DNA from 3 places in the Paenibacillus sp. FSL K6-1230 genome. Region 3 is predicted to be linked to each of the others. Evidence: a T-box and tRNA genes for the amino acid it is inferred to sense, from the RefSeq annotation. Region 3 holds a T-box; the other regions hold tRNA genes.
The links. The T-box of region 3 lies ahead of metG (methionine--tRNA ligase). A T-box ahead of a tRNA ligase gene usually reads a tRNA of that ligase, here a tRNA-Met.
Positions count from the first base shown of each region.

Region 1: it has a tRNA-Met gene. The T-box ahead of metG (methionine--tRNA ligase) is inferred to sense a tRNA for this amino acid. The anticodon was not compared.
Region 2: it has a tRNA-Met gene. The T-box ahead of metG (methionine--tRNA ligase) is inferred to sense a tRNA for this amino acid. The anticodon was not compared.

Region 1 is NZ_JBBOCK010000001.1:398,129-408,041, forward strand. Features, by position in the region: rRNA gene MKX74_RS01730 (16S ribosomal RNA) at 1-1,533, shown strand, start outside; rRNA gene MKX74_RS01735 (23S ribosomal RNA) at 1,879-4,802, shown strand; rRNA gene rrf (5S ribosomal RNA) at 4,936-5,052, shown strand; tRNA gene MKX74_RS01745 (tRNA-Ile) at 5,088-5,164, shown strand; tRNA gene MKX74_RS01750 (tRNA-Ala) at 5,183-5,258, shown strand; tRNA gene MKX74_RS01755 (tRNA-Asn) at 5,266-5,341, shown strand; tRNA gene MKX74_RS01760 (tRNA-Met) at 5,374-5,447, shown strand; tRNA gene MKX74_RS01765 (tRNA-Ser) at 5,451-5,542, shown strand; tRNA gene MKX74_RS01770 (tRNA-Glu) at 5,577-5,648, shown strand; tRNA gene MKX74_RS01775 (tRNA-Val) at 5,772-5,847, shown strand; tRNA gene MKX74_RS01780 (tRNA-Met) at 5,859-5,932, shown strand; tRNA gene MKX74_RS01785 (tRNA-Asp) at 5,963-6,039, shown strand; tRNA gene MKX74_RS01790 (tRNA-Phe) at 6,093-6,168, shown strand; tRNA gene MKX74_RS01795 (tRNA-Thr) at 6,193-6,268, shown strand; tRNA gene MKX74_RS01800 (tRNA-Tyr) at 6,273-6,358, shown strand; tRNA gene MKX74_RS01805 (tRNA-His) at 6,375-6,447, shown strand; tRNA gene MKX74_RS01810 (tRNA-Gln) at 6,465-6,539, shown strand; tRNA gene MKX74_RS01815 (tRNA-Lys) at 6,556-6,631, shown strand; tRNA gene MKX74_RS01820 (tRNA-Leu) at 6,642-6,729, shown strand; tRNA gene MKX74_RS01825 (tRNA-Gly) at 6,737-6,811, shown strand; tRNA gene MKX74_RS01830 (tRNA-Cys) at 6,820-6,891, shown strand; tRNA gene MKX74_RS01835 (tRNA-Arg) at 6,918-6,994, shown strand; tRNA gene MKX74_RS01840 (tRNA-Pro) at 7,054-7,127, shown strand; tRNA gene MKX74_RS01845 (tRNA-Gly) at 7,136-7,206, shown strand; gene MKX74_RS01850 (sensor histidine kinase) at 7,449-8,576, opposite strand; gene MKX74_RS01855 (response regulator) at 8,569-9,222, opposite strand; gene MKX74_RS01860 (GAF domain-containing protein) at 9,371-9,823, opposite strand.
Region 2 is NZ_JBBOCK010000001.1:746,380-756,292, reverse strand. Features, by position in the region: gene MKX74_RS03365 (rhamnogalacturonan acetylesterase) at 1-392, opposite strand, end outside; gene MKX74_RS03360 (carbohydrate ABC transporter permease) at 431-1,270, opposite strand; gene MKX74_RS03355 (carbohydrate ABC transporter permease) at 1,276-2,178, opposite strand; gene MKX74_RS03350 (extracellular solute-binding protein) at 2,469-3,758, opposite strand; tRNA gene MKX74_RS03345 (tRNA-Gly) at 3,978-4,048, opposite strand; tRNA gene MKX74_RS03340 (tRNA-Pro) at 4,059-4,132, opposite strand; tRNA gene MKX74_RS03335 (tRNA-Arg) at 4,275-4,351, opposite strand; tRNA gene MKX74_RS03330 (tRNA-Gly) at 4,357-4,431, opposite strand; tRNA gene MKX74_RS03325 (tRNA-Leu) at 4,440-4,520, opposite strand; tRNA gene MKX74_RS03320 (tRNA-Lys) at 4,534-4,609, opposite strand; tRNA gene MKX74_RS03315 (tRNA-Trp) at 4,627-4,700, opposite strand; tRNA gene MKX74_RS03310 (tRNA-Tyr) at 4,708-4,793, opposite strand; tRNA gene MKX74_RS03305 (tRNA-Thr) at 4,798-4,873, opposite strand; tRNA gene MKX74_RS03300 (tRNA-Asp) at 4,999-5,075, opposite strand; tRNA gene MKX74_RS03295 (tRNA-Met) at 5,106-5,179, opposite strand; tRNA gene MKX74_RS03290 (tRNA-Val) at 5,191-5,266, opposite strand; tRNA gene MKX74_RS03285 (tRNA-Glu) at 5,391-5,462, opposite strand; tRNA gene MKX74_RS03280 (tRNA-Ser) at 5,482-5,570, opposite strand; tRNA gene MKX74_RS03275 (tRNA-Asn) at 5,574-5,649, opposite strand; rRNA gene rrf (5S ribosomal RNA) at 5,710-5,826, opposite strand; rRNA gene MKX74_RS03265 (23S ribosomal RNA) at 6,024-8,946, opposite strand; rRNA gene MKX74_RS03260 (16S ribosomal RNA) at 9,294-9,913, opposite strand, start outside.
Region 3 is NZ_JBBOCK010000001.1:3,747,899-3,757,811, reverse strand. Features, by position in the region: gene pflB (formate C-acetyltransferase) at 1-774, shown strand, start outside; gene pflA (pyruvate formate-lyase-activating protein) at 823-1,578, shown strand; gene MKX74_RS16580 (copper amine oxidase N-terminal domain-containing protein) at 1,952-4,153, shown strand; gene yidD (membrane protein insertion efficiency factor YidD) at 4,517-4,774, shown strand; T-box leader at 4,871-5,117, shown strand; gene metG (methionine--tRNA ligase) at 5,209-7,233, shown strand; gene MKX74_RS16565 (metal ABC transporter solute-binding protein, Zn/Mn family) at 7,648-8,826, shown strand; gene MKX74_RS16560 (metal ABC transporter ATP-binding protein) at 8,861-9,610, shown strand; gene MKX74_RS16555 (metal ABC transporter permease) at 9,650-9,913, shown strand, end outside.

The DNA.
Region 1 (9,913 bases), 3.3 Mb from region 3:
TGGCTCAGGACGAACGCTGGCGGCGTGCCTAATACATGCAAGTCGAGCGGACTTGATGGAGAGCTTGCTCTCCTGATGGTTAGCGGCGGACGGGTGAGTAACACGTAGGCAACCTGCCCTTTGGACTGGGATAACTACCGGAAACGGTAGCTAATACCAGATAATTCACTTCTTCGCATGGAGAAGTGAGGAAAGACGGAGCAATCTGTCACCGGAGGATGGGCCTGCGGCGCATTAGCTAGTTGGAGAGGTAACGGCTCCCCAAGGCGACGATGCGTAGCCGACCTGAGAGGGTGATCGGCCACACTGGGACTGAGACACGGCCCAGACTCCTACGGGAGGCAGCAGTAGGGAATCTTCCGCAATGGGCGAAAGCCTGACGGAGCAACGCCGCGTGAGTGATGAAGGTTTTCGGATCGTAAAGCTCTGTTGCCAAGGAAGAACGTCCTTAAGAGTAACTGCTTAAGGAGTGACGGTACTTGAGAAGAAAGCCCCGGCTAACTACGTGCCAGCAGCCGCGGTAATACGTAGGGGGCAAGCGTTGTCCGGAATTATTGGGCGTAAAGCGCGCGCAGGCGGTCATTTAAGTCTGGTGTTTAAGCCCGGGGCTCAACCCCGGATCGCACGGGAAACTGGATGACTTGAGTGCAGAAGAGGAGAGTGGAATTCCACGTGTAGCGGTGAAATGCGTAGAGATGTGGAGGAACACCAGTGGCGAAGGCGACTCTCTGGGCTGTAACTGACGCTGAGGCGCGAAAGCGTGGGGAGCAAACAGGATTAGATACCCTGGTAGTCCACGCCGTAAACGATGAGTGCTAGGTGTTAGGGGTTTCGATACCCTTGGTGCCGAAGTTAACACATTAAGCACTCCGCCTGGGGAGTACGGTCGCAAGACTGAAACTCAAAGGAATTGACGGGGACCCGCACAAGCAGTGGAGTATGTGGTTTAATTCGAAGCAACGCGAAGAACCTTACCAGGTCTTGACATCTGAATGACCGGATCAGAGATGGTCCTTTCCTTCGGGACATTCAAGACAGGTGGTGCATGGTTGTCGTCAGCTCGTGTCGTGAGATGTTGGGTTAAGTCCCGCAACGAGCGCAACCCTTGACCTTAGTTGCCAGCACTTCGGGTGGGCACTCTAGGGTGACTGCCGGTGACAAACCGGAGGAAGGTGGGGATGACGTCAAATCATCATGCCCCTTATGACCTGGGCTACACACGTACTACAATGGCTGGTACAACGGGAAGCGAAGCCGCGAGGTGGAGCCAATCCTAAAAAGCCAGTCTCAGTTCGGATTGCAGGCTGCAACTCGCCTGCATGAAGTCGGAATTGCTAGTAATCGCGGATCAGCATGCCGCGGTGAATACGTTCCCGGGTCTTGTACACACCGCCCGTCACACCACGAGAGTTTACAACACCCGAAGTCGGTGGGGTAACCGCAAGGAGCCAGCCGCCGAAGGTGGGGTAGATGATTGGGGTGAAGTCGTAACAAGGTAGCCGTATCGGAAGGTGCGGCTGGATCACCTCCTTTCTATGGAGAATCGCTTCCTGCAACGGAAGCATTCAAATAGGCAGATGGAACATCTGCCACCGAAGAGGATATTCGGTACTGCGCTCTGCGCGTATGAAATCCTCTTCACAGCTCACTCGTTGCTCAGTTTTGAGAGTTCAACTCTCAAACTCATCTGTATGAAATTCATCCGCTCAAGCGAGATGGACCGAATTTCACACAGGGGCTGTTGTTTCACAACAGCATTGCACCTTGAAAACTGGATACCGAAACGAAACATTGCGTTTTAGAACATCTTTTAGCTGAACTTGTGTAAGCAAGTGAAAGTTATTAGCGGTTTGATCTTTTGCCTATGGCAAAAATCATGGTTAAGCTAATAAGAGCACACGGAGGATGCCTAGGCGCCAGGAGCCGACGAAGGACGTGGCGAACGACGAAATGCCTCGGGGAGCTGTAAGCAAGCTTCGATCCGGGGATGTCCGAATGGGGAAACCCGGCTACTGTAACAGGTAGTCACTCTTTGGTGAATACATAGCCAAAGGAGAGGCAGACCAGGGGAACTGAAACATCTAAGTACCCTGAGGAAGAGAAAACAATAGTGATTCCGTCAGTAGCGGCGAGCGAACGCGGATTAGCCCAAACCAGGAAGCTTGCTTCCTGGGGTTGTGGGACGTCTCACACGGAGTTACAAAGGTGTACCCTAGATGAAGAGGTCTGGAAAGGCCCGCGATAGAGGTAAAAGCCCTGTAATCGAAATGGTACACCCTCCGAGACGGATCCCGAGTAGTGCGGGGCACGTGAAACCCCGTATGAATCCGGCAGGACCATCTGCCAAGGCTAAATACTCCCTGGCGACCGATAGTGAAGCAGTACCGTGAGGGAAAGGTGAAAAGCACCCCGGAAGGGGAGTGAAATAGAACCTGAAACCGTGTGCTTACAAGAAGTCAGAGCCCGATCTATGGGTGATGGCGTGCCTTTTGTAGAATGAACCGGCGAGTTACGTTCCCGTGCAAGGTTAAGGTGAAGAGCCGGAGCCGCAGCGAAAGCGAGTCTGAATAGGGCGACTATAGTACGTGGACGTAGACCCGAAACCGGGTGATCTACCCCTGTCCAGGGTGAAGGTGCGGTAACACGCACTGGAGGCCCGAACCCACGCACGTTGAAAAGTGCGGGGATGAGGTGGGGGTAGCGGAGAAATTCCAATCGAACCCGGAGATAGCTGGTTCTCCCCGAAATAGCTTTAGGGCTAGCCTCGGAAAAGAGAGTCGTGGAGGTAGAGCACTGATTGGGTGCGGGGCCCGCAAGGGTTACCAAGCTCAGTCAAACTCCGAATGCCATAGACTTAGTTCCGGGAGTCAGACAGTGAGTGCTAAGATCCATTGTCAAAAGGGAAACAGCCCAGACCATCAGCTAAGGTCCCCAAGTGTGTGTTAAGTGGGAAAGGATGTGGAGTTGCACAGACAACCAGGATGTTGGCTTAGAAGCAGCCACCATTGAAAGAGTGCGTAATAGCTCACTGGTCGAGTGACTCTGCGCCGAAAATGTAACGGGGCTAAACACACCACCGAAGCTATGGCTTGATGCTTGCATCAGGGGTAGGGGAGCGTTGTATGCAGGTTGAAGGTGTACCGTAAGGAGCGCTGGACAGCATACAAGTGAGAATGCCGGTATGAGTAACGAAAAGATCAGTGAGAATCTGATCCGCCGAAAGCCTAAGGGTTCCTGAGGAAGGCTCGTCCGCTCAGGGTAAGTCGGGACCTAAGGCGAGGCCGAAAGGCGTAGTCGAAGGACAACAGGTCGAAATTCCTGTACCACCGTAAACCGTTATGAACGATGGGGGGACGCAGGAGGGTAGTGACGCGGACTGATGGATGTCCGTCCAAGCAGTGAGGCTGATGTGTAGGCAAATCCGCACATCGTAAGGCTGGGCTGTGATGGGGAGTGAAAATTACAGTAGCGAAGGTCATGATCTCACACTGCCAAGAAAAGCCTCTAGTCAGGTGAAGGTGCCCGTACCGCAAACCGACACAGGTAGGCGAGAAGAGAATTCTAAGGCGCGCGGAAGAACTCTCGTTAAGGAACTCGGCAAAATGACCCCGTAACTTCGGGAGAAGGGGTGCCTCGGTAGGGTGAATAGCCCGAGGGGGCCGCAGTGAAAAGGCCCAAGCGACTGTTTAGCAAAAACACAGGTCTGTGCGAAGCCGCAAGGCGAAGTATACGGGCTGACGCCTGCCCGGTGCTGGAAGGTTAAGGGGAGTGGTTAGCCGCAAGGCGAAGCTATGAACCGAAGCCCCAGTAAACGGCGGCCGTAACTATAACGGTCCTAAGGTAGCGAAATTCCTTGTCAGGTAAATTCTGACCCGCACGAATGGCGTAACGACTTGGGCGCTGTCTCAACGAGAGATCCGGTGAAATTTTAATACCTGTGAAGATGCAGGTTACCCGCGACAAGACGGAAAGACCCCATGGAGCTTTACTGCAGCTTGATATTGAATTTGGGTACGATCTGTACAGGATAGGTGGGAGCCGTAGAAGCAGGAGCGCAAGCTTCTGTGGAGGCGTCCTTGGGATACCACCCTGATCGTATCTAGGTTCTAACCTGGTACCGTAATCCGGTGCGGGGACAGTGTCAGGTGGGCAGTTTGACTGGGGCGGTCGCCTCCTAAAGAGTAACGGAGGCGCCCCAAGGTTCCCTCAGAATGGTTGGAAATCATTCGAAGAGTGCAAAGGCAGAAGGGAGCTTGACTGCGAGACCTACAAGTCGAGCAGGGACGAAAGTCGGGCTTAGTGATCCGGTGGTACCGCATGGAAGGGCCATCGCTCAACGGATAAAAGCTACCCTGGGGATAACAGGCTTATCTCCCCCAAGAGTCCACATCGACGGGGAGGTTTGGCACCTCGATGTCGGCTCATCGCATCCTGGGGCTGAAGTAGGTCCCAAGGGTTGGGCTGTTCGCCCATTAAAGCGGTACGCGAGCTGGGTTCAGAACGTCGTGAGACAGTTCGGTCCCTATCTGTCGTGGGCGTAGGAAATTTGAGAGGAGCTGTCCTTAGTACGAGAGGACCGGGATGGACGTACCGCTGGTGTACCAGTTGTTCCGCCAGGAGCACCGCTGGGTAGCTATGTACGGACGGGATAAGCGCTGAAAGCATCTAAGCGTGAAGCCCCCCTCAAGATGAGATTTCCCAGTATGTAAGACCCCTTGAAGACGACGAGGTAGATAGGCTGGGGGTGGAAGTGCAGTAATGCATGGAGCTGACCAGTACTAATCGGTCGAGGGCTTATCCTAAAGTAAAATGCAATGATTCGTTTCGGTTCCAGTTTTCAGGGTGTAACACCTTGAATCATATGCTGCAACATTTATACGCACAGATGTGCTGTACCAAATGTTTCGCATACCGTGTTTGTTTCACAAACACTCGTTTGGTGGCGATAGCGGAGGGGTTCCACACGTACCCATCCCGAACACGACCGTTAAGCCCTCCAGCGCCGATGGTACTTGGACCGAAGGGTCCTGGGAGAGTAGGACGCCGCCAAGCAAGCTTTTTTGGATGAGGAGCAATTATACATATTAGGGCCCTTAGCTCAGCTGGTTAGAGCGCACCTCTGATAAGGGTGAGGTCAGTGGTTCGAGTCCACTAGGGCCCACCATCATCCATTAAATAATTTGGGGCTATAGCTCAGCTGGGAGAGCGCCTGCCTTGCACGCAGGAGGTCAGGGGTTCGATCCCCCTTGGCTCCACCAAAAATTTTCCCTGATAGCTCAGTTGGTAGAGCACTCGACTGTTAATCGAGTTGTCACAGGTTCGAGTCCTGTTCGGGGAGCCATTTTGTACACTATTGAATTACTATATATAGGTGGCGGTGTAGCTCAGCTGGCTAGAGCGTACGGTTCATACCCGTGAGGTCGGGGGTTCGATCCCCTCCGCCGCTACTCGGAGAGATACCCAAGTGGCTATAAGGGGACCCTCTGCTAAGGGGTTAGACTGCGTAAGCGGTGCGAGGGTTCGAATCCCTCTCTCTCCGCCAACTCAATTTCATAGTGTATAGTACAAGTTATCAAGGCCCGTTGGTCAAGGGGTTAAGACACCTCCCTTTCACGGAGGTAACAGGGGTTCGAATCCCCTACGGGTCATAAGGCTATCCCATAGCCGATGAAAAATGAGAACCCCTAGAGGTTCGTCGGAGCATAAGCTTCGGAAGAATTACACGCAGTCGGCTCACATCGTAAGACGCAACCCATACGAGTCATAAATATGGAGGCTTAGCTCAGCTGGGAGAGCATCTGCCTTACAAGCAGAGGGTCGGGGGTTCGATCCCCTCAGCCTCCACCATAATATAATATCGCGGGGTGGAGCAGCTCGGTAGCTCGTCGGGCTCATAACCCGAAGGCCGCAGGTTCAAATCCTGCCCCCGCAATTATCTTTCAAGCGATTGAAAGTAACTCATGGAACTGTGGTGTAGAGGCCTAACATGCCTGCCTGTCACGCAGGAGATCGCGGGTTCGAATCCCGTCAGTTCCGCCATTTGTGTTTTTAATAGAATAGGCCATGTTCTTGGATAAGTCATATTAGTATTTGGCTCGGTAGCTCAGTCGGTAGAGCAGAGGACTGAAAATCCTCGTGTCGGCGGTTCGATTCCGTCCCGAGCCACCATTAGACTTATTGAAGTGAACATTTGCCGGTGTAGCTCAACTGGTAGAGCAACTGACTTGTAATCAGTAGGTTGGGGGTTCAAGTCCTCTCGCCGGCACCACTGTGGAGGATTAGCGAAGTGGCCAAACGCATCAGACTGTAAATCTGCTCCCTTACGGGTTCGGTGGTTCGAATCCATCATCCTCCACCAGTTTTTTTAAATTATGGCGATCGTGGCGAAGGGGTTAACGCACCGGTTTGTGGATCCGGCATTCGTGGGTTCAAGTCCCATCGGTCGCCCTTGATTTAATTAATATTGGGGATTAGCCAAGCGGTAAGGCAACGGACTTTGACTCCGTCATGCATAGGTTCAAATCCTATATCCCCAGCCATTTACTCTCTTATTGAGAGCCATTAGCTCAGTTGGTAGAGCACCTGACTTTTAATCAGGGTGTCGAAGGTTCGAGTCCTTCATGGCTCACCATGTATTATTTGCGGTCGTGGCGGAATTGGCAGACGCGCACGGTTCAGGTCCGTGTGGGCTAACCCCCCGTGGAGGTTCGAGTCCTCTCGACCGCACCATTATTATGCGGACGTGGCTCAGCGGTAGAGCATCGCCTTGCCAAGGCGAGGGTCGCGGGTTCGATTCCCGTCGTCCGCTCCATATCATACGGCGCCATAGCCAAGTGGTAAGGCAAAGCTCTGCAAAAGCTTGATTCCCCAGTTCAAATCTGGGTGGCGCCTTTACCAAATTTATTTTGGCCCTATATGTCCCCTTAGCTCAGCTGGATAGAGCGTTTGACTACGAATCAAAAGGTCGGGAGTTCGAATCTCTCAGGGGACGCCATATTCACTTACAATCGTTATTTCAAAGATACTTTTATCTATGGAATAATCTTATGATATCGGGACGTAGCTCAGCTTGGTAGAGCACCTGGTTTGGGACCAGGGGGTCGCATGTTCAAATCGTGTCGTCCCGATTGTATTTGCGGGTGTAGTTCAATGGTAGAACTCCAGCCTTCCAAGCTGGTAGCGTGGGTTCGATTCCCATCACCCGCTTTTCTTTATGCGGATTCTTGTCACACCAGTTGTGACACCTTATAGATAAGAGAGCCCGTCTCGGACAAGGCTCTCTCTTTTTTTTGCTCAAATCCCCTCGCTGCATTAGTGAGGGGATTTGTCGTTCATCATTTGTTGTTTATATCTAATTGGGAGTATGTTCTGTATGTTAATTCATTTATTATATCCACAAATATGTGTATCAACATGTGTATCAATAATTCCTTGTTTGCTTCATGCTGCTAGGCTTTCTCAAGCGCATCATCCTGGTTCTTTGGCATGGTCAGCTCTACCCGTGTCCCATTTCCAGGCTGAGAATCAATGATCAACTGCCCTCCGACACTTCTCGCCCTTTCCTCCATGCTGAACAATCCTACTCCGCTGGAAGAGGTGCCTGGTGTGAAGCCCGCTCCCTTATCCTGAATACAGCTCCACACTTCAGTACCTCGATCCTCCAGAATTACCTGAGCCTCTGACACGTCTGCATACCGGGCAATGTTGGTTAGTGCCTCTTGCACAATACGGTACATAACAATTTCCTTCTTTATCTCAAGACGTTTACGCAGATTGCACTGAAATTGAACGGTAATTCCGTAATGCTTGGTATAATTCTCAATATAAGTACGAACAGCAGGCACGACCCCCAGGTCATCCAACACCGAGGGGCGAAGCTCCCAAGCCAGGCCGCGTACGTCTTCCATAATGGAGGTGACCTGCTTACGAAGCTGGGCGAGCTTGCTGTCTGCATTACCTGACAACTGTTGATCGATCTGAATGATCAAGGAGAACAAGCTTTGTCCGATCCCATCATGTAGCTCTCGTGAGATGCGTTTACGCTCCTCCTCTTGAATTTGCATGACCTGGGTCATCATGAATTGGAGCTCGCCTTCTACCTTCTTCAGCTGTGTGACCTCATTACGAATAGCAAGGTATTGATAGGGCCGGCCATTCTCGTCGTTTATAGGCACAATGGTCGTGTTCACCCAATAATAGGAGCCGTCTTTGGCGCGGTTGCGAATCTCGCCTCTCCATACCTGTCCTGAGGAGATGGTGCGCCACAGATTTTTCATGAAATCTACCGAATGATACCCTGAGTTGATAAGTCGATGGTCTTGGCCGATTAATTCTTCCCTGGAGTATTGAGATACTTCGCAGAACTTGTCATTTACATACTTGATGATACCCCTGGGATCTGTGACTGCCACAATAGAAGACTCATCCAACGCGAATTTGAGATCTGATAGCTGATGTAGTGAATATCGCAAGGATTCTCGGAAAACTGGGTCAGGTATATAGTGATCCAATTCCTGAAGCAAGGAGGAGGCTTGTTGACCAATGACATGCTTCGGGGTCCCCTTCGGACTACTCATAGTTCAACAATCCCTTCTTCATGGCGAACTTCACCAGCTCAGGCCGGGTTCTAAGATTTAATTTTTCCATCAGATTACTCTTATGTGTCTCGACTGTCTTCACACTAATAACCAGATGTTCGGCAATTTCCTTATTAGAATATCCCTTGGCAATCCAGGACAAGATCTCACGTTCACGGTCAGACAGAGTATCATAAGGGCCTGAAGCGCCATCCTGCTTAAGTTTATCCAGATATTCACTCATCAGGCGTTTGGTTGCGCTTGGATAGAGGTAGGCACTTCCACCAGCGACCGATTGAATAGCTGATAGCAGCTCTTCATGTGGGGCGCTTTTTAGAACATATCCGGATGCTCCAGCTTGAATGGCGCGGAACAGATATTCTTCATCATCATGCATTGTCAAAATAAGAACCTCGATATCGGGTAGCTGCTTCTTCAGTTCCTTCGTGGCTGTGAGACCATCTTTACCCGGAGGCATACTAAAATCCATTAGAACCACATCCGGTAACAACTCGGCTGCTTTAAGTATAGCTTCGTCACCGTCTGCGGCATCGCCAATGACCTTCATATCGTGCTTGCCATCCAGTAAGGCAATCAGGCCGGATCTGACAACGACATGGTCATCCACTACAAGTATACGAATCAAACGTTATCCCTCCTGCCAGCTCATAAAGATGAAGCTGTTAACAATATCATAGCAAAAAAAAAGAATCCTACCAATGAAGGATTCTTTGGTCTTACATTTAGATGAGCAGTACGCGAGCACATAACCAATTTGCACTCTTGAGAGTTCCTTATCTTGCTTGCTCCGAATGACGCATACATTCGATCTGTCGTGCAACCTCTTCAGTCACTGCCAGCTCCTGAGGCAGGAAGATTCGGGCACTACGATTGCCGATGAGCAAGACCCCTTGCGGTAGCGGCGTACTGTCGTCATGTAGCGGAATGGCCACAGCGGAATGTAGCTGTTCAGCCAGCATCAGTGCACACTCCTGACGAAGCCGTGAGGCACCTGGTACAAGGGGATTGGCCGTCACTGTGCGACCGAGTCGGATAGCTGTACCAGCCACACCGTAGCCGGATTTGAACGATATGCGCCGATATCGCTCACTGCGGCAGCCTGTCACATATCGCCAACGAAAATAGCTGTCCCCTTGATCTATCCAGGCTACTGCGACGACGTCACTGGATATACTATCGCGCAGGAGTTCAAGCTCCTTGCATAACTCGACAGTTATATCAACCATCACACAACACTTCCTTTTTCAAGTCGAACTGCAATATATATTATTAAGTCTGATTCCTTTTGTTATGATAATAGAATTTCAAGGCAGGTC
Region 2 (9,913 bases), 3.0 Mb from region 3:
TATTGCCCGGGTGCTGTTCGAATCGGTGGAAGAACCCGCTTTCCTTCCACGGCCTTAATCAGGGTATGCGTCTCTGCGAGCTCGTCGCCCACAATCACCTTCACCTGATAGGTACCGTCAGGTACATCCACGACGAATGCTGCTCCCACCGGAATGCAGAAGCTGCTGCGAAGCCGCGGCGTGATTACGGAGATGTCCATCTCCTGTTGGGCGTTGCCAGCTCTGTCCAGAGGGGCTGCTTCATCGTTCCCCCCAGGTGTACGCACTCTGCCATACACCCTGGAGGTATCCTCAAAGCCGTAGCCGCGCTCGGCAGTGTACTGACAATCCGGTGTTACTCCTTCATAGCCCGGTACAGGTTCGCCAGGCCCGAAGTCAAAATTTCGTTCCATTTTCCATTTCCTCCTCAAGACTGTAACGTATCCAGGTATCAGCCTTTGAGTCCGCTGGTGCTCATTCCTTCAACAATTTGCTTTTGGAACAGGAAGAAGACGGCGATAACCGGAATCAGACTGACTATCGACATGGCGAACATGCCCCCCCAGTTGGAAGCGGACTCACTATCCAGGAACATTTTGAGCGCCATAGATACAGTATATTTTTCCGGGGAGTTCAAATACAAGACCGGACCCAATAAATCTTCCCAACGCCAGTAAAAGGAGAAAATCGCAGCCGTAGCTATCGAGGACTTCAGCAGCGGCATGATCACCTGCAGATACAGGCGGAACTTGCCACATCCGTCAATTGTCGCTGCCTCATCCAGCTCCACGGGTATCGTACGAATGAACTGAATCATAAGGAAGATGAAGAATGGCATTCCGAAGAAAGCAGGTACTACAATCGGCAGAATCGTGTTCAGCCAGCCGAGCTTGGTAAAGATAATATATTGCGGTACGAGCACGACGTCATGTGGCAGCATCAGCGTCACCATCATCAACGCGAACCAGAAATTCCGACCGAAGAAGCGAAGTCTGGCAAAACCAAAGGCAATTAGAGAAGAGGAGATAACCGCCCCAAGCGTAGCGATTACTACAATCACTAGTGAGTTATAGATATATCTGCCGAAGCTGTAACCAGAGATCCCGGCCCAGCCAGTAAGATAATTCTCCCACTTCCATTCCGTTGGCAGCAGATAGCCCGCTGTTGCGAAGATGGTGCGGCTTTCCTTGAAGGAACTGAATAGCATCCAGATGACTGGGTACAGCATGATAAGGGCCAGCGATGCCACAAAAATGTGATAGACCGGCCATTTGATCTTTTTCCATAGCATCGTGATCAGCGTCCCCTTTCCGTCTCGTAGAACACCCAGAATTTAGAAGTCAAGAACAGAATCGCAGTTAAGATCGCAATCATAATGAGCATCACCCATGCCATCGCAGCGGCATAGCCCATATTGTTGAACATGAACGCCTGCCGGAAGAGATAGAGGGAATAGAGCAGGGTTCCATCCAGTGGTCCGCCCTCACCTTTGGAGATAATGTAGGCAGGTACGAAGGTCATGAATGCGCTGATCGTCTGCATAATCAGGTTGAACAGGATAATCGGGCTGAGCAACGGCAATGTGATGCTGAAAAATTTACGAACCGGGCTCGCACCATCCACACTGGAGGCCTCGTACATTTCCATCGGGATGTTCTTCAGTCCAGCCAGGAAGATCAGCATAGAAGAACCGAACTGCCATACGGAGAGCGAGATTAGCATGCCTAGTGCCGCATTGGGATCTCCGAACCACTTGACCGGGGTTCCTCCGAGTGCACCAATCAATGTATTAATGACACCTTCATTACTGAAAATATTACGCCACATGATGGATACGGCAACACTACCACCGATAATCGACGGCAGATAGTACATGGTCCGATAGGAGCCAACCATCCGTGATTTGGTGTTCAGCAGCATAGCCACGAACAAAGCAAACATCAATCGGAAAGGTACCCCAACAACCACATACAGGAAGGTGACCTTTACAGAGTTCCAATACTTTGGATCGTTCGTGAACATCTTCTCAAAGTTATCCAGCCCGATCCAACGAGGTGAAGTAAAGAGATTGTAGCTTGTGAACGATAGATACAGGGAAATAACCATAGGAACCAACGTAAAAGCCAGAAATCCAATGATAAACGGACTGATAAAGGCATATCCGGTCAAATTGGCTCTAAGCGTATGACTTCGCCGCAACGGTACCAGCCTCCTTATTTCGTATTTTTCCTCTCCATTCCATCCTTTACATGCCCCTTCGAATTCCTAATTCCAGTGAAGGTTGGTAGTATAAATACATTGTTAGTTGCAGCAATAGTATTTGTACTCATTGGCATTGGATTGAAGGGGCCGGACTTCGCACTTGAATTCGAGCGGTACGTCCATTCTTCATCTCAAGGATGATCCAACAGACGACTACTCTGTCCATGCGCAGCTTCCGGCCGCCAACAGTTCCTCTCTAGTACTTATTTATTGTCGTGCAAGCTAGTTTATTGATTTTGTGACAAAATACTATTAGCTTCCGAGCGGAATTTAGCCGCTGCATCTTCTGGTGTCATTTGACCAAAGTTCACTTGCTCTACGTAATCAGCCAGCGTAGCAATAACCTCTGGAGAGCCTACTGGTGGTGGTGGGCTCATTGGAGATGCCTTCGGCTCCATCTCTGCCACGAAATCGAATACTTGCTTAGTTGGCTCATTCAGCTCTGAGGAGACAGCTTCCTTAATCTTGGCTGAGATTGGCACGCCGCGCTCACCCTTGATCAGCTTGTTAGCTTCTGGATCATTAGTGTAGAAATCAATGAACTTAGCTGCTTCTTCCTTTACCTTAGAGCTAGCTGCAATAGACCAGTACATCGTTGGCTGCATGTAGATACCCTTTTCCATATCCGGTCCGAACATTGGAGCCAGTGCCATCGGCTTATCCACTACCGATTGCAGAGCCACATATTGGTTAGACCATTGCCATTCACCAATCTGTTTGCCCTTCACGATCTGGGATTCTTCCAGAATACCTTTGGATTGATTGATAATTTCTGGGGATGGAGCTCCTTTGGCCTGCATCGTGTCAGCCAGTGTACCGAAGAAATCGGCGAAGAGCTTGTCATCCTCATATCCTAAAGCTGTACCTTCTGCATTGTAGAGGGACAGTCCCTTCGTACGCAGATAATAGTTGAAGAAAATGTCTGCTGCCATCGAGCTGTCAAAATAAATGTCCTTGGAGCCAGCTTGCTTGGCGAGCTCAGAGTATTGCTCAAATGTCCAATTCTCAGGAATTTCAATACCTGCCTCTTTCAGCTTCTCAGGCACATATTGATAGCTGAGTACGTTTACCCCTGTCGGGATGCCATATTGCTTGCCTTGAATGACGCCTGTCTGCAGTACGCTTTCAGCTACATCTCCAGTCTGGATGGCACTGCCCACATAGGAGCCGAGATCCTCCAGCTGACCATTCTGAGCGTATTGGCTGATATAGGATACGTCCATCTGAATAATATCCGGAAGTTGGTTGGCTGCAGCCTGAGGCGCAAGCTTCTTCCAGTAATCATCGAATGCAGCATATTCCACGTCAATCTTCACATTGGGATTCTTTTGCTTATAGAGGTCAATAACCTGTTGTGTATACTCATGACGTTTATCAGACCCCCACCACGCAATACGCAGTGTTACCTGTCCGTCACCAGAGGTACCGCCACTGTCCCCGCTTCCCCCTGAGCTACTGCAAGCCGAAGCAAACAGCAGCAAAAAAGTCATCATCAAAAATAGTCCTTTTTTCTTCACATCGCTCTCCCCTTTTTCGCTGTAATGGAACGGAGCTGTCGGAATCACAGGAAAACATTTTGTTGATAGCGCTTTCATCTGCTCCTAAGATCATTTTCCCAAAATTCAGGTCTGATTTGAATACACAAATCCGTGTTCATACCTTCAAAATTCAGTGTAGCATATACTAAAAAGAGATGGCACTATAGCAGTGCCATCTCTCTTAACGAATCTATGTAAAGCGGGTGATGGGAATCGAACCCACGCTACCAGCTTGGAAGGCTGGAGTTCTACCATTGAACTACACCCGCACGTATAAGATCGGGACGACACGATTTGAACATGCGACCCCCTGGTCCCAAACCAGGTGCTCTACCAAGCTGAGCTACGTCCCGATATTGAATAATATGACGTCCCCTGAGAGATACCGACAACATGCGTCGGACTGCGAAGTTAAGCTAACGAGGCTTAGCTCCGACGAACTCATTCGTTCGAATCCATATCAGTGAACTTTGTAAACCACTGTAAGTAGTTATATGGCGTCCCCTGAGAGATTCGAACTCCCGACCTTTTGATTCGTAGTCAAACGCTCTATCCAGCTGAGCTAAGGGGACTTATTTGGAGCGGACGACGGGAATCGAACCCGCGACCCTCGCCTTGGCAAGGCGATGCTCTACCGCTGAGCCACGTCCGCAAAACCTATGCGCGTGGAGGGACTTGAACCCCCACGTCAAAGACGCTAGATCCTAAGTCTAGTGCGTCTGCCAATTCCGCCACACGCGCATATGATACATTATGGTGAGCCATGAAGGACTCGAACCTTCGACACCCTGATTAAAAGTCAGGTGCTCTACCAACTGAGCTAATGGCTCTCATTAAGAGAGTTAAATGGCAGGGGCAGCAGGAATTGAACCCACACTAACGGTTTTGGAGACCGCTGTTCTACCTTTAAACTATGCCCCTAAAAAACTGGTGGAGGATGATGGATTCGAACCACCGAACCCGTAAGGGAGCAGATTTACAGTCTGATGCGTTTGGCCACTTCGCTAATCCTCCACAATGGTGCCGGCGAGAGGACTTGAACCCCCAACCTACTGATTACAAGTCAGTTGCTCTACCAGTTGAGCTACACCGGCATATGAAATTAAAAGGTAAAACTAACGGGATGCTCTCATTCCGTGTGCGACACAGAAGTCCATGCTTACGAAGCACATGCTCCGACGAACCCTTAGTGATTCTCTTCCCTGAAGTTAAATCAAAATGGCGGAACTGACGGGATTCGAACCCGCGATCTCCTGCGTGACAGGCAGGCATGTTAGGCCTCTACACCACAGTTCCATGAGTTACTTTCAATCGCTTGAAAGATAATTGCGGGGACAGGATTTGAACCTGTGACCTTCGGGTTATGAGCCCGACGAGCTACCGAACTGCTCCACCCCGCGATATTAAATTATGGTGGAGGCTGAGGGGATCGAACCCCCGACCCTCTGCTTGTAAGGCAGATGCTCTCCCAGCTGAGCTAAGCCTCCATATTTATGACTCGTATGGATTGCGTCTTACGATGTAAGTCAACTGCGATGTATTTCTATCGAAGCTTATGCTCCGACGAACCTCTAGGGGTTCTCATTTTTCATCGGCTATGGGATAGCCTTATGACCCGTAGGGGATTCGAACCCCTGTTACCTCCGTGAAAGGGAGGTGTCTTAACCCCTTGACCAACGGGCCTTGTAAATTAGTGAATCAACGGAGAGAGAGGGATTCGAACCCTCGAGACGCTTTTGGCGCCTACACGATTTCCAATCGTGCTCCTTCGGCCAACTCGGACACCTCTCCATATGGCTCCCCGAACAGGACTCGAACCTGTGACAACTCGATTAACAGTCGAGTGCTCTACCAACTGAGCTATCAGGGAATATCTTCCAATGTGTATGTATGCCGCATGCACAGGCGAAAAAAAACCCCCATATGGGGTGCTTGGCGGCGTCCTACTCTCCCAGGACCCTTCGGTCCAAGTACCATCGGCGCTGGAGGGCTTAACGGTCGTGTTCGGGATGGGTACGTGTGGAACCCCTCCGCTATCGCCACCAAACGTGCATTTGGTTCACAAATGCTTATGCCTGCTTTGGAGTACTGCACTTTTATACGTATTCCTTCACAGTATTCTTTCAGGTTACTGCATCGCCAAATGCAGCTTGTACTTCACGTAGGATCACGTCTACTTGAAACGTTATCCACATGAATTACACCCTGAAAACTGGAACCGAAACGAATCATTGCATTCTACTTTAGGATAAGCCCTCGACCGATTAGTACTGGTCAGCTCCATGCATTACTGCACTTCCACCCCCAGCCTATCTACCTCGTCGTCTTCAAGGGGTCTTACTAATTGGGAAATCTCATCTTGAGGGGGGCTTCACGCTTAGATGCTTTCAGCGCTTATCCCGTCCGTACATAGCTACCCAGCGGTGCTCCTGGCGGAACAACTGGTACACCAGCGGTACGTCCATCCCGGTCCTCTCGTACTAAGGACAGCTCCTCTCAAATTTCCTACGCCCACGACAGATAGGGACCGAACTGTCTCACGACGTTCTGAACCCAGCTCGCGTACCGCTTTAATGGGCGAACAGCCCAACCCTTGGGACCTACTTCAGCCCCAGGATGCGATGAGCCGACATCGAGGTGCCAAACCTCCCCGTCGATGTGGACTCTTGGGGGAGATAAGCCTGTTATCCCCAGGGTAGCTTTTATCCGTTGAGCGATGGCCCTTCCATGCGGTACCACCGGATCACTAAGCCCGACTTTCGTCCCTGCTCGACTTGTAGGTCTCGCAGTCAAGCTCCCTTCTGCCTTTGCACTCTTCGAATGATTTCCAACCATTCTGAGGGAACCTTGGGGCGCCTCCGTTACTCTTTAGGAGGCGACCGCCCCAGTCAAACTGCCCACCTGACACTGTCCCCGTACCGGATTACGGTACCAGGTTAGAACCTAGATACGATCAGGGTGGTATCCCAAGGACGCCTCCACAGAAGCTTGCGCTCCTGCTTCAACGGCTCCCACCTATCCTGTACAGATCGTACCCAAATTCAATATCAAGCTGCAGTAAAGCTCCATGGGGTCTTTCCGTCTTGTCGCGGGTAACCTGCATCTTCACAGGTATTAAAATTTCACCGGATCTCTCGTTGAGACAGCGCCCAAGTCGTTACGCCATTCGTGCGGGTCAGAATTTACCTGACAAGGAATTTCGCTACCTTAGGACCGTTATAGTTACGGCCGCCGTTTACTGGGGCTTCGGTTCATAGCTTCGCCTTGCGGCTAACCACTCCCCTTAACCTTCCAGCACCGGGCAGGCGTCAGCCCGTATACTTCGCCTTGCGGCTTCGCACAGACCTGTGTTTTTGCTAAACAGTCGCTTGGGCCTTTTCACTGCGGCCCCCTCGGGCTATTCACCCTACCGAGGCACCCCTTCTCCCGAAGTTACGGGGTCATTTTGCCGAGTTCCTTAACGAGAGTTCTTCCGCGCGCCTTAGAATTCTCTTCTCGCCTACCTGTGTCGGTTTGCGGTACGGGCACCTTCACCTGACTAGAGGCTTTTCTTGGCAGTGTGAGATCATGACCTTCGCTACTGTAATTTTCACTCCCCATCACAGCCCAGCCTTACGATGTGCGGATTTGCCTACACATCAGCCTCACTGCTTGGACGGACATCCATCAGTCCGCGTCACTACCCTCCTGCGTCCCCCCATCGTTCATAACGGTTTACGGTGGTACAGGAATTTCGACCTGTTGTCCTTCGACTACGCCTTTCGGCCTCGCCTTAGGTCCCGACTTACCCTGAGCGGACGAGCCTTCCTCAGGAACCCTTAGGCTTTCGGCGGATCAGATTCTCACTGATCTTTTCGTTACTCATACCGGCATTCTCACTTGTATGCTGTCCAGCGCTCCTTACGGTACACCTTCAACCTGCATACAACGCTCCCCTACCCCTGATGCAAGCATCAAGCCATAGCTTCGGTGGTGTGTTTAGCCCCGTTACATTTTCGGCGCAGAGTCACTCGACCAGTGAGCTATTACGCACTCTTTCAATGGTGGCTGCTTCTAAGCCAACATCCTGGTTGTCTGTGCAACTCCACATCCTTTCCCACTTAACACACACTTGGGGACCTTAGCTGATGGTCTGGGCTGTTTCCCTTTTGACAATGGATCTTAGCACTCACTGTCTGACTCCCGGAACTAAGTCTATGGCATTCGGAGTTTGACTGAGCTTGGTAACCCTTGCGGGCCCCGCACCCAATCAGTGCTCTACCTCCACGACTCTCTTTTCCGAGGCTAGCCCTAAAGCTATTTCGGGGAGAACCAGCTATCTCCGGGTTCGATTGGAATTTCTCCGCTACCCCCACCTCATCCCCGCACTTTTCAACGTGCGTGGGTTCGGGCCTCCAGTGCGTGTTACCGCACCTTCACCCTGGACAGGGGTAGATCACCCGGTTTCGGGTCTACGTCCACGTACTAAATCGCCCTATTCAGACTCGCTTTCGCTGCGGCTCCGGCTCTTCACCTTAACCTTGCACGGGAACGTAACTCGCCGGTTCATTCTACAAAAGGCACGCCATCACCCATAGATCGGGCTCTGACTTCTTGTAAGCACACGGTTTCAGGTTCTATTTCACTCCCCTTCCGGGGTGCTTTTCACCTTTCCCTCACGGTACTGCTTCACTATCGGTCGCCAGGGAGTATTTAGCCTTGGCAGATGGTCCTGCCGGATTCATACGGGGTTTCACGTGCCCCGCACTACTCGGGATCCGTCTCGGAGGGTGCACCATTTCGATTACAGGGCTTTTACCTCTATCGCGGGCCTTTCCAGACCTCTTCATCTAGGGTACACCTTTGTAACTCCGTGTGAGACGTCCCACAACCCCAGGAAGCAAGCTTCCTGGTTTGGGCTAATCCGCGTTCGCTCGCCGCTACTGACGGAATCACTATTGTTTTCTCTTCCTCAGGGTACTTAGATGTTTCAGTTCCCCTGGTCTGCCTCTCCTTTGGCTATGTATTCACCAAAGAGTGACTACCTGTTACAGTAGCCGGGTTTCCCCATTCGGACATCCCCGGATCGAAGCTTGCTTACAGCTCCCCGAGGCATTTCGTCGTTCGCCACGTCCTTCGTCGGCTCCTGGCGCCTAGGCATCCTCCGTGTGCTCTTATTAGCTTAACCATGATTTTTGCCATAGGCAAAAGATCAAACCGCTAATAACTTTCACTTGCTTACACAAGTTCAGCTAAAAGATGTTCTAAAACGCAATGTTTCGTTTCGGTATCCAGTTTTCAAGGTGCAATGCTGTTGTGAAACAACAGCCCCTGTGTGAAATTCGGTCCATCTCGCTTGAGCGGATGAATTTCATACAGATGAGTTTGAGAGTTGAACTCTCAAAACTGAGCAACGAGTGAGCTGTGAAGAGGATTTCATACGCGCAGAGCGCAGTACCGAATATCCTCTTCTTATGATCGATGGAACATCGATCTGATTTGAATGCTTCCGTTGCAGGAAGCGATTCTCCATAGAAAGGAGGTGATCCAGCCGCACCTTCCGATACGGCTACCTTGTTACGACTTCACCCCAATCATCTACCCCACCTTCGGCGGCTGGCTCCTTGCGGTTACCCCACCGACTTCGGGTGTTGTAAACTCTCGTGGTGTGACGGGCGGTGTGTACAAGACCCGGGAACGTATTCACCGCGGCATGCTGATCCGCGATTACTAGCAATTCCGACTTCATGCAGGCGAGTTGCAGCCTGCAATCCGAACTGAGACTGGCTTTTTAGGATTGGCTCCACCTCGCGGCTTCGCTTCCCGTTGTACCAGCCATTGTAGTACGTGTGTAGCCCAGGTCATAAGGGGCATGATGATTTGACGTCATCCCCACCTTCCTCCGGTTTGTCACCGGCAGTCACCCTAGAGTGCCCACCCGAAGTGCTGGCAACTAAGGTCAAGGGTTGCGCTCGTTGCGGGACTTAACCCAACATCTCACGACACGAGCTGACGACAACCATGCACCACCTGTCTTGAATGTCCCGAAGGAAAGGATCATCTCTGATCCGGTCATTCAGATGTCAAGACCTGGTAAGGTTCTTCGCGTTGCTTCGAATTAAACCACATACTCCACTGCTTGTGCGGGTCCCCGT
Region 3 (9,913 bases):
CACTACATGCACGACAAGTACAGCTACGAGCGCATTGAGATGGCGCTGCACGACCGTGATATTCTGCGTACGATGGCATGTGGTATCGCAGGTCTGTCGGTAGCCGCTGACTCCCTGAGCGCTATCAAATTCGCTAAAGTAAAACCGATTCGCAATGAAAAAGGCATCGCAGTGGACTTCGAGATTGAAGGCGAGTTCCCTTGCTATGGTAACAACGACGATCGCGTCGACAGCATTGCAGTAGAGCTTGTTGAGTCCTTCATGAGCATGATCCGCAAGCATAAAGCATACCGTAATGCATTACCTACCCAATCGGTATTGACCATTACCTCCAACGTGGTATATGGCAAGAAGACTGGTACTACACCTGATGGTCGTAAAGCAGGTGAACCATTCGCACCTGGTGCGAACCCAATGCATGGTCGTGACAAGAAAGGTGCGTTGGCATCCCTGAGCTCTGTAGCGAAGCTGCCATATGAGCACAGCCTGGACGGTATCTCCAATACCTTCTCCATCGTGCCAAAAGCACTGGGCAAGGAAGAGGAAATCCGCAAGAACAACCTGGTATCTATGATGGACGGTTACTTTGGAAGCAATGCGCATCACCTGAATGTCAACGTATTTGCCCGTGAACAACTCATGGATGCTATGGAGCATCCGGAAAATTATCCGCAGCTGACGATTCGTGTATCGGGCTACGCGGTGAACTTCATCAAGCTGACTCGCGAACAGCAGCTTGACGTGATCAACCGTACATTCCACGGATCGATGTAACACCTACATGAACTGAAGCAGAAGCGGATGCAGAAAGGGAGATGCAACATGTTAAAAGGACACATTCACTCACTAGAAACCTTCGGGACCGTAGACGGTCCCGGCATCCGCTTCGTGCTCTTCATGCAGGGATGCTTGCTGAAATGCCAATATTGTCACAACCCGGATACGTGGGCACTGAACGAAGGAAACCCAATGGAACTGGAGGAGGTCCTGGCCGAGATTGAGCCTTACCTGAGCTACTATCGCTCGTCTGGCGGTGGTCTCACCGTCTCGGGTGGGGAACCGACCCTGCAGGCCAAATTCGTCGCAGAGCTGTTCAGAGCTGTGAAGGAACGCTGGAATTTGCATACCACACTGGATACCAACGGCTTCAATGATGCGGATCGAATTCATGAGCTGCTCGAAGTGACGGACCTGGTGATGCTTGATCTCAAGCATATCGACAATGAGAAGCACATTAAGCTGACGGGAAAATCGAACGAGCGCATGCTGGAGACTGCACGCTGGCTATCGGATCAAGGACGTAAGATGTGGATCAGACACGTATTCGTACCAGGTATTCATGATGATGAAGATGATCTCCGCAATCTGGGGCGCTTCATCGGAACTCTGCAAGGGGTTGAGAAATTCGAGATTCTGCCGTATCACCAAATGGGTGTGTATAAATGGGAGATGCTTGGTAAGGAATATCCACTCGAAGGTGTCCCATCACCTACAGAAGAGGAAGTACAGCGTGCTTATCGCCTGATTGAGGAGGGCAGAGCTGAGACTTCTGCACAAATCGCTTCATCTTATATGTAACTTTGATATATGTAATTTTGATCTAAGTAACGATTATATATGTAAATCAACACTTAGGAATCCGCTGTCTTCACCTCAACAATTTCGTATATATCCATATGTATATCATGAATGTGTAACAAGCGCCGTAGTAGGGTTTACGGCGTTTTTTCTTGTGATTTCAGACTTTATAGACGGCAAAATCTGTTTTGTTGAGCTCTTATTCATTTTACGATGGTGTTACAAATGTTGAGTTATGTGAACTCAAGTAATTAAAATTGTGTTCTTTAACTAATTTTGTATGCTAGCGGAGCAACTTTTCGAACAACGGGGCGTCTAATAGTATGACTTTTTACGGGAAAGACTAGAAACTGCAATTAGAAGGAGACAAATAATGAATCTCAAGAAATGGACGATGCTCACAGTTCTGGTGTTAGCGCAGGTAGCTGCGGTACTCCCGGCGGGAGCGCAAGAAGCACAAGTCACCGAATCCAGTCTCGAGCAGACTGCTGATATCAGCGACTCTGTAACAAGTGATAATCAGAATACCAATGAAGATCAGGCAGAACAGCCTGCAGATTCCGCAGTAGATGCTGTAGAGCAGACAGATGCTACGACTCCTGTCACTCCACCTGTAGATACTGATAATCAGACCTCTGTACCTGGTACCGATGTTACGGATCAAGTGTACACTCCAGGAACGACCGGAACTGTTGGCGCACCGCAGAACTTGATTCTTTATATGAATAGCGCTCGCATCGTGCAGGATGGCATTGAATATACGGCTACCAAGCCAATGATGGTCAAGGATGGAGTATCCTATGTGGCTATCCGCTCGTTGGTAGACCGCGTCGGTCTGCAATTCTATTATGATGCAGCAACGAAAGAAACCGTCATTCGCCAAGGCAGTGACGAGCTTCGCTTCAAGACAGATAGCAATGTATACACGGTTAATGGAGTTCAAAAGACGATGAAGGGCCCTTCTTTCCAACAGGATAATGTCTTTATGGTTCCTCTGACCTCGATTACACAAGCATTGAATATTCCGTATACGGTTGATGCTGTGAACAAGACCGTTACGTTGAACCTGATTGCACTTCCTACAGCATCCTTCAAGGTTACGCCTTCGGAGATTTATGCTGAGCAGACACAAGTGGCTTATACAACACAATCCTCCTCTCCGCGAGGTTATGCGATTATCAATGAGCGCTGGGAAGGACGTCAAGACGTATTTCAGGAGCCAGGAACTTACGTCGTTACATATGCTGTGCAGGATGCAGCTGGTCAATGGAGTGAGCCTTACTCTGTGACCATCACGGTCAAGCCGCCGAATCAGCCGCCTGTAGCCATGTTCACCACCGACAAGAAGGAATATAAGATGGGGGAGAAAATCACCATCACTGACCTCAGTACGGATGATGAGAACGCCATTACCAAGCGTGAATGGAAGAACAACAAGCTGGCTTTCTTCGAGCCGGGTGAGGTTACCATTACTTTGACGGTTACAGACAAGCATGGTCTTACAGGTACTTATGAGACCTCAATTACCATTACAGATGAAGAGCTGTATAACGAAGATGACTTCAACAAATTCTTCACACCTTATGGCGACAAATATACCTTTAACGGTAGTGAAGTTCCTATGATGAGTTCAGTTCCATTGACGTCTACCTCGCAGCCACGGATGCTGATTCGTGCGAATAGTCCGGAGCGTGTGTTCCAGGATGGTGTTGTATATCAAGAGGTAGGAGTAGGTAGCCAGCGTATTCTGGTGCATCATGTGAACGAGACAGGCCGCAATGTCAAAATGTATGTGATTGCGACGAATAACAACATCGTGCCAGCTTACATGAATATCGAGAATTCCGGCTTTGCAGGACCAAGCCCGTTCGCTACAGCGGCAGGAAAAGTGTCCATCCGCAAATACTTCGAATCCATGCAGACAGGCAACAAACGCTCCAGTCTGGTGCTGAATCCAGGTGAGAGCCACATCATCCTGCAGGATCTGAATGCATTGCCGATCAAGCCGGACCAAGTTATCTCCTTGCTGTCTGACCTCTACACGGATCAACCGATCCAGTACAGAGTAGTTGTAGTAGAGGAGTCTGCTGATCCGATTGAAGCTCTGAATTATTTGCCGATGCTGGCGAAGGATGGAATTCATAACCGTGGTACCTACATGAGTGCAGATCGCACTTATGAGTACACAGATGTAGTGGGTACTACCGAGCAGCGTATCGCTATTGGTGATAACAATCTGGACCCGAATCTGAGCGGTTATGATGGTATGGATGGCTCAGCTACGTCCAATGCCGGTAACTTTGGTGTAGTATACAAAATCAAGCTCGATCGAGTAGCTCCATACTCTCTAATCACGTTCAACCCGCGTGGTGGACAATATTCCGGGTTCGCCATGGTGAACAATCAGATCACCGGATTGCCTACGAACGGAGCTGTCGAGGCGCCGCACGAGAATACTGTGCTGTATCGGACGGGTGTGATTGAAGAGGCCGTTGAGATCTACTTTACAGCGGCAGCAGGCAGCAATCTGCCTGTCAATCTCTTGATTATGCCTTTGCCTGAGCGCAAGCACTAGTAGGATTTGAGCCGATGAGGCTGTCCGATTGCAATAACTTTACCGTTAAAAGTCAACCCTAATGAGGAAGCAGCTCTCGATGTGGGTCCATCGGCGTAATGTCGGTGGCTCTCAGAAGGGGCTGTTTTTTTGAGTTATACCTTGGAGGACGTTTCATCGTTGTCCATTTCTTGCAGAGTAGTTGTTCGTGCTATAATGGAGAGAATGATAGGTGAAATAAAGACAACAGATGGAGGGAATAGGGTGAACAGCGCACGCTCCGCAGGAGAAGGTCATAAGCTCGATTCGAATCAGGAACGCGCTACTTCGCATCCACAGGATGCTAATCCTATGAGTGCCAGCCCGTCTGCTAAGAGGCATAATATGGGCCGCAGATTGGTTCAGGCTCCGATTCACTTTTATAGAAAAGCGATATCCCCACTCAAGCCACCGACCTGCCGCTTCTATCCAACCTGCTCTGCCTATGCGCTTGAGGCGGTAGAGGTGCATGGCCCTGCCAAAGGAAGCTGGCTCGCTCTGAAGCGCATTGGGAAATGCCATCCATTTCATCCTGGTGGGTTCGATCCTGTCCCCCCTCGCATCGAGACAATGGCTGGGCAAGGCGAACTGTCTGATACATGATCGTTATCCTTGACATGATGATTGGATTTTCGTTATATTTTGGTATAGAATGGTGAATGATGGTTAACAAAGAATGATGGTGAACAAGATGCATAACATAATCCTGTGAACGGATGAGTAAGGAGAACCCTGCCAGCACAGAGAGCCGGAATTAGCTGCGAACCGGTCTGGTTAGATTCCTGAATATGGTCCCGGAGGAACCGCTTTCGAGCTTCAGCAAAGCTGAGGTAAGAGGTTGGCGTGATCCAGCGTTAATGGACGGTTGAATAACCGATGGAGCCTGCTGGCTGTGAAGCAGCGGGGAATTTGGGTGGTAACACGTGAGATGACTCTCGTCCCTTATAATGGGCGGGGGTCTTTTTTGTGGCCCATAAGCATGGAACCTAGCTGATTGCTCTGCATGAAGCGCAAATATTATGCCAGGAGGAATTGAAATGGCGGATAACAAGACATTTTATATTACAACCCCAATCTATTACCCAAGTGACAAGCTGCATATTGGTCATGCGTATACAACGGTGGCTGGTGACGCAATGGCCCGCTACAAGAGACTGCGGGGCTATGATGTGCGGTATTTGACGGGTACAGATGAGCACGGACAGAAGATTGAACAGAAGGCCGAGGCTGCTGGCAAGACGCCGCAGCAGTTCGTAGACGGCATCGTAGCAGGAATTCAGGAGCTGTGGCATACACTGGACATCTCTAATGATGATTTCATCCGGACCACCGAGGAGCGTCACAAGACGGTAGTTCAGGATATCTTTGATCGACTGCTACAGCAGGGAGATATCTACAAGGGTGAATATGAGGGCTGGTACAGCATTCCGGATGAGACCTATTACACGGAGACACAGCTAGTTGATGTCGTGAAGGATGATGCCGGGAATGTCATTGGCGGGAAGAGCCCGGATAGCGGTCATCCTGTGGAGCTGGTGAAAGAGGAATGTTACTTTTTCCGGATGAGTAAGTATGCAGATCGACTGCTGCAATTCTATGAAGACAACCCAGGATTCATCCAACCGGAGTCGCGCAAGAAAGAAATGATTAACAACTTCATCAAGCCTGGACTGGAGGATCTGGCGGTATCCCGGACGACCTTTGACTGGGGAGTGAAGGTCAAGAATGATCCGAAGCACGTAGTCTACGTATGGATTGATGCCTTGTCCAACTATATCACTGCACTGGGATATGGCTCCTCGAATACAGAGCTCTATGATAAGTTCTGGCCAGCTAACGTGCACATTGTAGGTAAGGAGATTGTGCGCTTCCATACGATCTATTGGCCGATCATGCTGATGGCACTGGATCTGCCGCTGCCGAAGAAGGTGTTCGCTCACGGCTGGCTGCTGATGAAGGATGGTAAGATGTCCAAGTCCAAGGGCAACGTAGTTGACCCTGTGACCTTGATTAACCGCTATGGTCTGGATTCACTTCGTTACTATCTGCTGCGTGAGGTTCCTTTTGGAGCGGATGGCACATTCACACCAGAGAGCTTCGTAGAGCGTGTAAATTCGGATTTGGCCAATGACCTGGGTAATCTGTTGAACCGCACAGTAGCCATGGTCGATAAATACTTCGAAGGACGCGTTCCGGCTTATGAGCCGCAGGTGACTCCTTTTGATCAGGCGCTGGAGGACCTGTCGGTCGTAACTTATCAGAAGGTGGAGGAAGCGCTCGAGAATATGGAATTCTCCGTGGCGTTGACGGCGATCGGCCAATTCATCAGTCGCAGTAACAAATATATTGATGAGACACAGCCATGGACTCTTGCCAAGGATGAGAGCAAGCGCAGAGAGCTCGCTTCGGTTATGCTTCATCTGGTCGAGAGCCTGCGAATCGCCTCTATTCTGCTGCAGCCATTCCTGACTCGGGCCCCACGCAAGATCTGGGAGCAGCTCGGCATTACAGAAGGAGAGCTGACGGCTTGGGACAGTGGCAAGACCTTTGGCCAGATTCCAGAAGGAACGCAATTGCATAAGGGAGATCCGATCTTCCCGCGTCTGGACGCTACTGAGGAGGTAGCTTATATCGTGGAGGCAATGAGTGGCGGTGCCGTGGCAACTGCTGCAGATACGACACCAGCCAAGACGGATTCAGCGGCAGGCGCTGCTGCTGTAGAAGCTCCAGAGGTGAAGGAAGAGATCGGCATTGAGGATTTCGGAAAGGTGGAGCTGCGTGTAGCTCAGGTTATCGCGTGTGAGCCAGTGAAGAAGGCTGATAAGCTGTTGAAGCTGCAGTTGGACCTCGGGTATGAGCAACGTCAGGTTGTCTCAGGCATTGCGAAGTTCTACACACCGGAGGATATGGTCGGACGGAAGGTTATCTGTGTAACTAATCTGAAGCCTGTGAAGCTGCGCGGAGAGCTGTCTCAGGGGATGATTCTCGCTGCTTCTCACGGAGATCAGCTGACCCTCGCGACGGTACCAGAGTCGATGCCGAATGGTGCGATTGTCAAGTAAATCAAGTAGCATCAAGCATATGTTCACATATAGAAGACCGGCAGGGAATCATAATTCCTTGTCGGTCTTACTTTGATTGTGTCTTAGAACAGAGGCGCGTACTACCTGACTGGCAGGCTCCCTGCTCGAAACAGCTCTATACTCGAAACAACTCTATTACTCGAAAAAAATCTATACTCAAAACAGCTCTATACTCAAAAGAACTCTACTTCTAGAGAACGATACTCAATGCTCAATGCTCAATGCTCAATGCTCAATGCTCTCCTTACTCGCATGGACTAGCCGAGAGGCTGGGCTGCGCTGCAGATTAATGATCGCTTGATATGGTGGTATCAAGGATTATAGGTTGACAGCGACGGAGTGGTTTTCTATAATCCGAATAGTAACCATTACGATTTAGGCGGGAGAGCGTTCATGAATAACGAAATACAAGTACAGCAACAACGGCAACAATTGAAAGAACAGAAACTACAGAAACATCGGCAATCACATAACAAGAATGGCATACTGAAGCTTTGGCGGCGCAAGGCTGCAGCATATAGAGTAGCTTGGGTTGCGCTAGCAGCACTTTCATTCCTGTTGATCGCTGGTTGTGGTAGCCAGACTCAAGGTGCTATTCAGGAGGGAAAGGTAAATGTAGTCACTAGCTTCTATCCGATCTATGAATTTGCGAAGGAAATCGGCGGAGAGGACACGAATGTAATCAATCTGCTCCCTACAGGCGTCGAGCCGCATGACTGGACTCCGAAGAGTCAGGACATTATGAATACGTCCAAGGCACAGCTGTTCCTGTATAATGGTGCAGGGCTTGAAGGCTGGGTGCCTAATTTCCTGCAAGGCATCGACAAGAGCTCCCAGGTCAAGGCCGTGGAAGTGAGTCGAGGCATTGAGCTCATTCATACGGACGAAGATGATGGACATAATCACGGGGCTGCTGGACAAGCTGGAGATCAGCATTCTGTAAGTGAAGCGCACGAGGATGAGCATGGGCACGAGCATGATGCCCACGAGACGTCTGAAGGCACAGCAAGTAGCTCCGAACAGGAAGCACATGAGCATGATGGAACACATGATGTAGACCCTCATACGTGGGTAAGTCCCAAATCTGCACTGATTATGGCCGAGAATATCAAAAACGAACTGATTGCAGCTGATCCAGAGCATAAAGTAGAGTATGAGCAACGTTACGAGGGCTTGAAGGAAAAGCTGGTAGCGCTGGATGTAGAATTTGAGCAGAAGCTTTCTTCTTTGCCAAAGCATGAGATTGTCGTGTCTCATCAGGCGTTCGGCTATCTCTGCCGTGATTATGGCTTGGTACAGCATTCGATCATGGGACTGTCACCAGAGGCGGAGCCGCGTGGACAGGATCTTGTACGTCTGGCACAGTTGGTCAAGGACGAAGGCATCAAGTATATTTTCTTCGAGGAGCTGGTCTCGGATCGTCTTGCCCAGACCTTGGCGAGTGAAGCTGGTGTAGAGACAATGGTGCTGAATCCTGTGGAAGGATTGACCAAAGAGCAAGCGGCGAATGGTGATAATTATTTTACTCTTATGCAGAACAACTTGAATAATCTGGTCACTGCATTACAATAAAAGCGAAAAGCGGAATCAAGATGGAGGAGTTGTCATGGCTTATAGCGCAGTAGATTGTCACGATCATATTTTGCTGCTAAAGGACGTATCCTTTTCTTATCGGGACCAGCAGGTCATTTCCGGGCTCAGTTATGGGGTCCGTGAGCGTGATTTTGTAGGTATCATCGGCTCGAATGGTGCGGGGAAAACAACACTGCTGCGCATGATCGTAGGCTTGCTGCCCGTGACTCAAGGAGAGATTCGACTCTTCGGCGAGTCTGTCCAGAAGTTCAAGGATTGGGAGCGCATCGGCTATGTGCCGCAGAAGAACGCTTTTAATCCCTTGTTCCCTGCGACGGTCCGTGAAGTGGTGCTCTCTGGACTGTACAACAACAAGAGCATGTTTCGGCGTGTGGGCAGCAAGCAGCAGCGTCAGTGTGATGATGCACTGGAGACGATGCGTGTCCAGGATCTGGCGAGCAAGCGTATAGGTCAGCTATCTGGAGGCCAGCAGCAGCGTGTGTTTCTTGCCCGGGCTCTGATTAACAGACCTGAGCTGCTTATTCTGGATGAGCCGACCGTAGGAATTGATGCGGAGACGCAGGATGATTTCTTTGAACTAATCAAGCATATGCATGCCCACCATGAAATGACCTTCCTGATGGTATCGCATGATATGGAGCGTATGCAGGGGTACCTTGGGGATCAGCCTGCAGCCAGGAATGGCAAAATTGGATTCTATGTCAAACATTCACATGAAGCACTGGATTGCAGGGAGACTGATTTGCAGCACTCGCTGATTTGACCTACCAGATCCGGTTCATTTATTAGAGGAGTCGTTGCAGTGGACATTTTATGGAGTGATTTTTTTCAAAGAGCATTGATCGGAGGGCTTCTCATCGGCATTACAGCCCCGCTGATCGGTCTATTTCTTGTTCTGCGCAGATTATCCATGATCGGGGATACGCTGGCGCATGTCACGATTGCCGGGGTAGCACTTGGATTTCTGCTAGACAAGTTCCCATTAATCATGGGACTCATCTTCGCGGTGCTTGCGGCCTTCGCCATTGAGAAGCTCCGCAAGGCCTATAAGACGTATGCAGAGCTG